One region of the Streptomyces kordofanensis genome, then DNA from elsewhere that is predicted to be linked to it. Evidence: riboswitches for the same ligand, from Rfam matches in the RefSeq annotation. Region 1 holds a riboswitch; the other holds the start of a gene.
What was found. Region 1 has a riboswitch for S-adenosylmethionine ahead of LUW75_RS18670 (aminotransferase class V-fold PLP-dependent enzyme). Riboswitches for the same ligand answer to the same signal wherever they lie in the genome.

Region 1 (4,405 bases):
GCCAGGCGCAGATGTACGCGCTCACCGCGCACGAGCAGTACGCGCCGGCCGAGATCGGCCCGACGGTCGACGACAACGGGGTCGAGCGCAAGCCGACCCTCAAGGAGAAGCTCCGCGCGAAGCTGAGCAAGGGCTACTACGGCGAGGGGAACCAGATCCCCAAGGCCACGGTGGAGGAGTACAAGGAGATCAGCGCGGGCCACGGCCACCACTGACCCCCGACCCGAAGGTCGCCACGGCCGAGAGCCCCGTCCCATCGCCGGACGGGGCTCTCCGCCGTCCCCGGGCTCGCTAGGCTGGAGCCCGTCTATCCGTCACGGACCCGGGAGCGACCATGAGCGCTGTGCCACCCGCTGGAGGTTCCACCGCGGCGGGCCGCTCCTGGCCCGCCGTCCTCGACACCCTGCTCTCGGGCGGGGACCTCGACGCGGACGCGACCGCGTGGGCGATGGAGCGCATCCTCAGCGGGGAGGCCACGAACGCGCAGATCGCCGGCTTCGCGGTGGCCCTGCGCGGCAAGGGCGAGACCGTGGAGGAGATCTCCGGCCTCGTCCGCACCATGTACGCCCACGCCCGGACCATCGAGGTCCCGGGGCCGTCGGTCGACATCGTCGGCACGGGCGGTGACGGGGCGAAGACCGTCAACATCTCCACCATGTCGGCGGTGGTCGTCGCCGGTACGGGCGCGAAGGTCGTCAAGCACGGCAACCGCGCCGCCTCGTCCGCGTCGGGCGCCTCCGACGTCCTGGAGAAGCTCGGCGTCAACCTGGAACTCTCCCCGGAGCGGGTCGCCGAGGTGGCGGAGGAGGCGGGCATCACCTTCTGCTTCGCCGTCAGGTTCCACCCGGCGCTCCGCCACGTCGCCGCCGCCCGCAGGGAGCTGGGCATCCGGACGACGTTCAACTTCCTGGGGCCGCTGACCAACCCGGCCCGGGTGCGCGCCCAGGCGACGGGGGTGGCCGACGCGCGGATGGCGCCGATCCTCGCCGGGGTGCTCGCCGAGCGCGGCTCGTCGGCGCTGGTGTTCCGCGGTGAGGACGGGCTCGACGAACTGACCACGACGGCCGGCTCCCGGGTGTGGGTCGTCCGGGACGGGGCCGTGCGCGAGGAGTCCTTCCACCCCCGCGACGTCGGCCTCGACCTGGTCCCGGTGGAGGCCCTGCGCGGCGCCGACGCCTCGTACAACGCGGACGTGGCGCGCCGGCTGCTGGCCGGCGGGACCGGGCCGGTGCGGGACGCGGTGCTGCTGAACGCCGCGGCGGCGCTGGTCGCGCTGGACCCGTCGGAGGCGCCGCTGGCCGAGCAGTTGCGGGCCGGTATGGCGAAGGCCGCCGAGTCCGTCGACTCGGGCGCCGCCCGGGACGTCCTGGACCGCTGGGTGCGGGCCACCAACCGCTAGCCCCACGGGTCGGCGGCGCCGCCCCGCGCGGGGCGGCGCCGCCGACCCGTCCGCCGTACGGACGGCCGCCTTGCGCGGGGGCCGGGTGCGTGTGGCAGGATGCTCGGCAAGGTCATGAGTGACAGCGAAGACGGCCCCGGCCCGCTGTCCGGCAACCCTCCGTCCGTGGCGGGGTGCCCCGGGTGACGACCAGGCCGCGAGCAGAGAGGCCCGCGGCAAGCGCGGACCCCTGCGCACCCCGGGGTCCTGGTTCCGAGGGAGCGGTTTCGTGAGCAAGCGAATGCGCTAGGGCCTTCGGCCCCTTCCCCCTCCTCCGCGCGGCCGCAGCCGTGCGTCGAGGCAACACCCGCGTGGCGTACGGCGGCCGAGCCGTCCCCGCGGGACTCCGCCCCCATCCGCCCCGTCCTCGCCGGGAGAGTCCGCCATGTCCGCGTGCCCGAACACCGTCACCGAGTCCGCCCCCGTCACCGGACCCGCCCCCGGCGCCTGCCTGCCGCTGCCCGTGCTCGGACGGGACGTGACCGTGCCGCTGGCGACCGGCGGTAAGGCCGTGTACGCCGCGCTGGACTACGCGGCCAGCGCCCCGGCGCTGCAGCGCGTGTGGGACGACGTCGCCGCGTACGCCCCGTACTACGGCAGCGTCCACCGGGGCGCCGGGTACCTGTCACAGCTTTCCACGGACCTGTTCGAGAGCAGCCGCGCGACGGTCGCGCGGTTCCTCGGGTGCCGCCCCGGCGACCAGGTCGTGTTCACCCGCTCCACGACCGACTCGCTGAACCTGCTCGCCGGCGTCCTGCCCGCCGGCTGCGAGGTGTTCGTCTTCGAGACCGAGCACCACGCCTCGCTCCTGCCGTGGCGGGGCGCCCGTGTGACCTACCTGGACGCGCCGCGCACTCCCGGCCGGGCCGTGGAGGCGCTGGAACGCGCCCTCGCCGGCCGGGACCCCCACGGGCCCGCCCTGGTGTCCGTGACCGGCGCCTCCAACGTGACCGGCGAGCTGTGGCCCGTACGGGAACTGGCCGCCGCCGCGCACGCGCACGGCGCGCGGGTCGTGCTGGACGCCGCCCAGCTGGCGCCGCACCACCCGGTGGACGTGGCGGACCTGGACGTGGACTGGGTGGCGTTCTCGGGGCACAAGCTGTACGCGCCGTTCGGGGCGGGCGTGCTGGCCGGGCGGGCCGACTGGCTGCGGGAGGCCGAGCCGTACCTGGCGGGCGGCGGGGCGTCGCGGACGGTGGCCCGGCGGGCCGACGGCGGGGTGGACGTCGCCTGGCACACGACGGCGGCGCGCCACGAGGCCGGGTCGCCGAACGTGATCGGCGCCTACGCCATCGCCTCGGCCTGCGAGGCGCTCACCGCGGCGGGGTTCGACGCGCTCGTCGCCCGCGAGCGGGAGCTGATCGCCCGCGTGCGGGAGGGGCTGGCCGAGGTGCCGGGGGTACGGCTGCTGTCGCTGTTCGGCGACGACGCCCCGCGCGTCGGGGTGCTCTCCTTCGTCGTGGAGGGCTGGAGCGGCTCGCACTTCGCCGCGGCGCTCTCCGCCGAGTACGGGATCGGCGTCCGCGACGGACTGTTCTGCGCCCACCCGCTGGTCAGGACCCTGCTGGGCGAGTCGCCGCAGGAGCCGGGGGAGTGCGGGGCACCGGGGGCCGGGCCGGGGGAGGAGCAGCTCGGCGCGATCCGGGTCAGTTTCGGCGCGGGGACGCCGGACGAGCACCTCGACCGCTTCGTCCGGGCCGTGCGGGAACTGGTCGGGGGCGGTGTCCGGCGGGAACGCCGCACCGGGGACGGGCACCGGACCCCGGCCGCCGCCGCCCCGTGGCCGGTTCCGCCTCGCTCGTTCGAGTGAATCGGGTGGCGGGGAGGGTCAGGTGTCGAGGCCGATGGCGAACGCCGCCTCCAGGTCGTGCTGCGAGTACGTGCGGAACGCGACGTGGGTGTCGGTCGCGACGACGCCGGGGATCTTGCTGATGCGGCCGGGGATGACGTCGGCCAGGTCGTCGTGGTCGGGCACACGGACCATGGCGACCAGGTCGTAGGTCCCGGTGACGGAGAAGACCTCGCTCACGTTGTCGAGCGCGGCGATCGCCTCCGCGATCTCGGGGATGCGGTCCACACTGGTCTTGATGAGCACGATCGCGGTGATCACGGCTGTCCCTCTCGCTCGGCGGCCGCTGCTGGGCCCTTCACTCTAGTGCCCCGGCGGCACGCCCACGCGTGGAGGAAACCCAGCGCGAACCCGACGAGGTGCGCGAGGTAGGCGACGCCCGGTCCGCTGCCCGCCCCGCGCGCCGCCAGCCACTGCAGGACGAACCAGAAGGCCAGAACGATCCAGGCGGGGAAGCGCAGCGGCAGGAAGAACAGGAAGGGGAAGAGGCTGGTCACCCGCGCCCGGGGGAAGAGGTACAGGAAGGCGCCGAGCACCCCCGAGATCGCCCCCGACGCCCCCACCAGCGTCTGCTCGCTGTCGGCGTGGGCCACCGCGTAACCGGCCAGGGCGAGGTAACCGCACACCACGTAGAACACCCCGAACCGGATGTGCCCCATCCGCTCCTCGGCCATCGCGCCGAAGACGAAGAGGAACAGCATGTTCCCCAGCAGGTGGAGCCAGTTGCCGTGCACGAACAGGGCGCTGAGCGGGGTGAGCAGCGCCGGGGGGGAGCCGCTCAGGAGGTCCGCCGGGACCACTCCCCAGCGCCGGAAGTACGCGCTCTGCGCGGCGACCAGGGCGTCCCCGCTCCCGTGCGAGGCCGTCAGCCCCGACGCCGGGCCGAGGACGAAGACCAGCGCGCACACCCCGATGACGCCGTAGGTCACCGAGGGGCCGGTGACGGCGCGCCGCAACGCTCCACACCAATCGATCATGAACAGATCATGACGTAGGGGGAGCGAGCGGGACAGAGCGCCTCGCCGGGGCGCGCCCGTCCCCGCCGTCCGCGCGGGCGGGACCGCGGAGGCCGTAGGGTTGCGGGCGTGCCCGGGCCGCTCCGGGGCATCCGCAGTCCG
Region 2 (4,405 bases), 1.1 Mb from region 1:
CCGGCGCCGCCTCCTCGGCCAGTGCCCGCGCGAAGGCCCGGTTGTACGCCCGGTACCCCTCCCACCGGCGCCGGAAGGCCGCGTCGAAGACGGGCTCCAGCGGCGTCTGGTACAGCATGTGGTGGACGAACCACAGCACCGAGTTGGCGACGTCGTTGTACGCGGCGGCGTGCGTCCCGTCACCCGCCAGCGCGTCGACGTCCAGCATCCGGACACCCTTTTCGCCGACGCCGCGCCGCACCGCCTCCCGGTCGCCCTCGCCCAGCGCCGCGCACACCCACACCGCGCCCGCCTCGGGCCCGATCGCGGAGAGCCCCGACACCAGCCCCCCGCCGCCGCGCCGCGCCTCCAGCCCGCCGTCCGCCCCGCGCAGCGCGTAACTGACCGGACCGCGATTCGATGCCACCAGGATGTCCGAGACCATGAGCCCAACCTAGCCCGACCGGGAAACGCTCAAACGTGCGGGGATCAGGCCACCCGGCGCCTGTGCAGGTACTCCGCGACCTCCCGCATCGGCGGCCGCTCCTCGGTGTCCACGGGGTGGGTGCGCGGCGTGAAGCCCGCCTCCGTACGGTCGAACTGCGTCAGCCGGGGCCGTACGAGGTGCCCGCGCGACAGCCGCAGTTGGGCGGTCCGGTAGATCGCCGCGGCCATCCGCCCCAGGGCCCGGTCGTCCTGGTGCCGGTGCAGCCGCACGCCCACGTCCACCTGCGCCAGCGCGTCCAGGCCCACCAGGTTCAGCGCGCCCACCAGCAGCCCCAGCTCCACCCCGTACCCCACCGGGAACGGCAGCCGCTCCAGCAGCGTGCGCCGGGCCGCGTACTCCCCGCCCAGCGGCTGGACGAACCCGGCCAGCCGGGGCCAGTGCAGGTTCAGCAGCGGCCGCGCGACCAGCTCCGTCACCCGCCCGCCCTGACCGCCGGCGCCGCCGGCCGTGAACGGGCGGTCGTACATCGCCTTCACGAACTCCACGTCCGGGTCGGTCAGCAGCGGGCCCACGATCCCGGTCACGAAGTCCGCGTCGAACTCCCGCAGGTCCGCGTCGACGAAGCACACCACGTCGCCGTCGGTCGCCAGCAGGGAACGCCACAGCACCTCGCCCTTGCCGGGCAGGGCGGGTATGCGCGGCAGCACGTCGTCGCGCGCCACCACCCGCGCGCCGGCCGCCGCGGCGACCTCCGCCGTGCGGTCCGTCGACCCCGAGTCGACGACGACCAGCTCGTCGACGAGCGGCACCGCCTCCGACATCAGGTCCCGGCGGATCACGGCGACGATCTCGCCGACCGTCGCCTCCTCGTTCAGCGCGGGCAGGACGACGCTCACCGTCGTGCCGCCGGTCAGCTTCGCGGCGAGCAGCCGGTCGATCGGCCGGTCGGCCACGGACCAGGACCGCCGGGCCAGCCAGCGCTCCACCTCTTCCAGCACGCGCGCCACTCCTCAGGTCGTTCCGGGGACGTAGGGGATCCGTCTCGTGGTGCGGACGCCCGTCTCCGACGCCCGCCCCTTCGGCTACAGTCTTGAGCAACGCGCGAGACCGCCGCATGCCGGGGGTCCCCCCGCGCCGACAACCGCATACCGCTCATCCAGAGGGGCAGAGGGACACGGCCCGATGAAGCCCCGGCAACCCTCCAGTCGGTTCTCGCACGTCCACGCGGGGTCCCCGGCTAGGGAAGGTGCCAAATCCGTCTCACGGCGACGTCCGCCGGTGAGGAAGATGAGGAGAAAGGGCCTCGCCACTCATGGCTGTGCAGACCGCCGCCCCCACCACCACCCCCGCCGTCGACCTCGGCCCCGCCGCGGGCCTCTCCTGCCGCGAGTGCGGCGAGCGCTTCCCGCTCGGCCCCGTCTTCGCCTGCGAGCACTGCTTCGGACCCCTGGAAGTCGCGTACGACCTGCCGGACTGCGGCCCCGAGGAGCTGCGCCGGCGGATCGAGGCCGGCCCCGCCAGCATCTGGCGCTACGCCCCGCTGCTCCCCGTCCCCGCCGACGTGGCGGACAGGCCGAACCTCCACCCCGGCTGGACCCGGCTCGTCAAGGCCGACAACCTCGCGCGCGAGCTGGGCGTGACCGGCGGGCTGTACGTCAAGGACGACTCGGGCAACCCCACCCACTCCTTCAAGGACCGGGTCGTCGCCCAGGCCCTGGAGGCGGCCCGCGCCTTCGGCTTCACCACCCTGTCGTGCTCCTCCACCGGCAACCTGGCGGGCGCGGTCGGCGCCGCCGCCGCCCGCGCGGGCCTCCGTTCCTGCGTGTTCATCCCGCACGACCTGGAGCAGGGCAAGGTCGTCATGGCCGCGGTGTACGGCGGCGACCTGGTCGGCATCGAGGGCACGTACGACGACGTCAACCGCTTCTGCTCGGAGCTCATCGGCGACCCCCTCGGCGAGGGCTGGGGCTTCGTCAACGTCAACCTGCGGCCGTACTACGCGGAGGGCTCCAAGACCCTCGCCTACGAGATCTGCGAGCAGCTCGGCTGGCGCCTGCCCGACCAGCTGGTCGTCCCGATCGCGTCCGGCTCCCAGCTGACGAAGATCGACAAGGGGCTGCGGGAGCTGATCGCGCTGGGCCTCGTCGAGGACAGGCCGTACCGGATCTTCGGCGCGCAGGCGCAGGGGTGCTCCCCGGTGTCGGCGGCCTTCAAGGCGGGCCACGACGTGGTACGGCCCCAGAGGCCGGACACGATCGCCAAGTCGCTCGCCATCGGCAACCCGGCCGACGGCCCGTACGTCCTGGACATCGCCCGCCGCACCGGCGGCGCGGTCGAGGACGTGGACGACGAGGGGATCGTCGACGCGATCAGGCTGCTCGCCCGCACGGAGGGCGTCTTCGCCGAGACGGCGGGCGGGGTGACCGTCGGCGTCACGCGCAAGCTGATCGAGAACGGGCTGCTGGACCCGTCCCTCACCACCGTCGTCCTCAACACCGGCGACGGCCTGAAGACCCTGGACGCGGTCGCCCCGACGGCCGGGCCCACCACCACGATCCGCCCGAGCCTGGACGCGTTCCGCGACGCCGGCCTCGCCCACTGAACCCCGGGAGAACACGAACATGAGCGTGAACGTCCGCATCCCCACCATCCTGCGCACCTACACCGGAGGTCGGGCCGAGGTCCCGGCCGAGGGCGCGACCCTCGCGGAGGTCATCGAGTCCCTGGAGAGGAACCATCCCGGCATCGCCGCCCGGGTCCTCGACGACCAGGGCAGACTGCGCCGCTTCGTGAACGTGTACGTCGACGACGACGACGTCCGCTTCGAGAAGGGCCTTGAGACGGCCACCCCGGAGGGCGCGGGCGTCTCGATCATCCCGGCGGTCGCCGGCGGCTGCTGACCCGCCGGCGTCGGGCCGCCCCGCACGGCCCGTACGCCTTCGCGTGCCCCGTGCGCCTTCGTGCGTCCGGGGCGCGCACCGGACGGAACCGTCCCGAGCCCCGGGTCCCGCGAGGACGCCCCGGCCCTCCCGCGGGGGCCGGGGCGTTGCCCTGCCCGCCGTGCCCCCCCGCCCGCTCGTGCCGCCCCCGGACGCGGCGGGGCGGGCCCGGCGAAAGGGACGGTCCGTGCGCCCGGGTCGGGCGGCCGGGAAACGGAGGCGGTAATTCTGGGGATTGAGCGCGGTAGAGTTGGGGAAGTCGGGGCTGCAGCCCATACCGGGAACATATGAGAATGCGCCGGGGCCCGAAAAGAAGCGGCCAAAGTGCCGCCGCTCAATGCGCACTTCGCGGCTTTTGTCCGGCCCGACTTGCCCGGGATCCATACGGTTCCGGCCGCTGTTTCCCTTCGTCGGTATCCGGCTTTTCCGTCCGATCGACCTGTTGCTGAAGGCAGTCCGGCCGATACATTCGCCGCGGTCGACGCGTTCCGGCGCACGCCCACCCCTGTCAGTGAGGTTTTCTCAGCGGTGTTCACTTCCAGATTTCGTTGAGGACGAGGGCGGCTCGGGCGATGTCGCCGATCCGGTTGGGGCTGAGCGTGACGTGCTGCAGGGTGCGCCATCGCTGCTTGAGTTCGGCGGCGGTGCGCTCACCCAGCGCCCTCACGTGCCGTACCAGGGCGTTGAACATGCGGGTGTCGGCGTGGAGTGCCTGTTCCGACTTGCCCTTCGGGCGACGGACGGGGACGCGGATGCCGATACCCGCGCCGGTGTAACCCTTGTCCGCCAGGGTCGGCAGGCCGCTGGCCGCTGCTTTGTACAAGGCGGGCAGGGCGTGGGTGCGGGCGGCGGTGATGTCAGGGGTCGAGCCGGGTTCGACGTCGGAGACCCACAGCGGGGTGCCGTCCGGAGCGGACAGGAACTGGACGTTCCCACCGAATGCCTTGTGCTTCTGGCTGAACCACAGGTCGTTGCCGTTCTCACGGACGCCGGCCACGCGGTCGCAGGGGATGAGCGTCCCGTCGAGGATCACGTGTGT

Region 2: it holds a riboswitch for S-adenosylmethionine, as region 1 does, so the genes downstream of both, thrC (threonine synthase) here and LUW75_RS18670 (aminotransferase class V-fold PLP-dependent enzyme) in region 1, are expected to answer to the same signal.

The regions. Positions count from the first base shown of each region.
Region 1 is NZ_CP094264.1:4,112,486-4,116,890, forward strand. Features, by position in the region: gene qcrB (cytochrome bc1 complex cytochrome b subunit) at 1-215, shown strand, start outside; gene trpD (anthranilate phosphoribosyltransferase) at 335-1,399, shown strand; SAM riboswitch class IV at 1,510-1,627, shown strand; gene LUW75_RS18670 (aminotransferase class V-fold PLP-dependent enzyme) at 1,824-3,248, shown strand; gene LUW75_RS18675 (Lrp/AsnC family transcriptional regulator) at 3,267-3,548, opposite strand; gene LUW75_RS18680 (rhomboid family intramembrane serine protease) at 3,545-4,264, opposite strand.
Region 2 is NZ_CP094264.1:3,024,221-3,028,625, forward strand. Features, by position in the region: gene LUW75_RS13920 (alpha,alpha-trehalose-phosphate synthase (UDP-forming)) at 1-424, opposite strand, end outside; gene LUW75_RS13925 (glucosyl-3-phosphoglycerate synthase) at 469-1,425, opposite strand; SAM riboswitch class I at 1,577-1,721, shown strand; gene thrC (threonine synthase) at 1,740-3,029, shown strand; gene LUW75_RS13935 (MoaD/ThiS family protein) at 3,049-3,327, shown strand; gene LUW75_RS13940 (transposase family protein) at 3,899-4,405, opposite strand, start outside.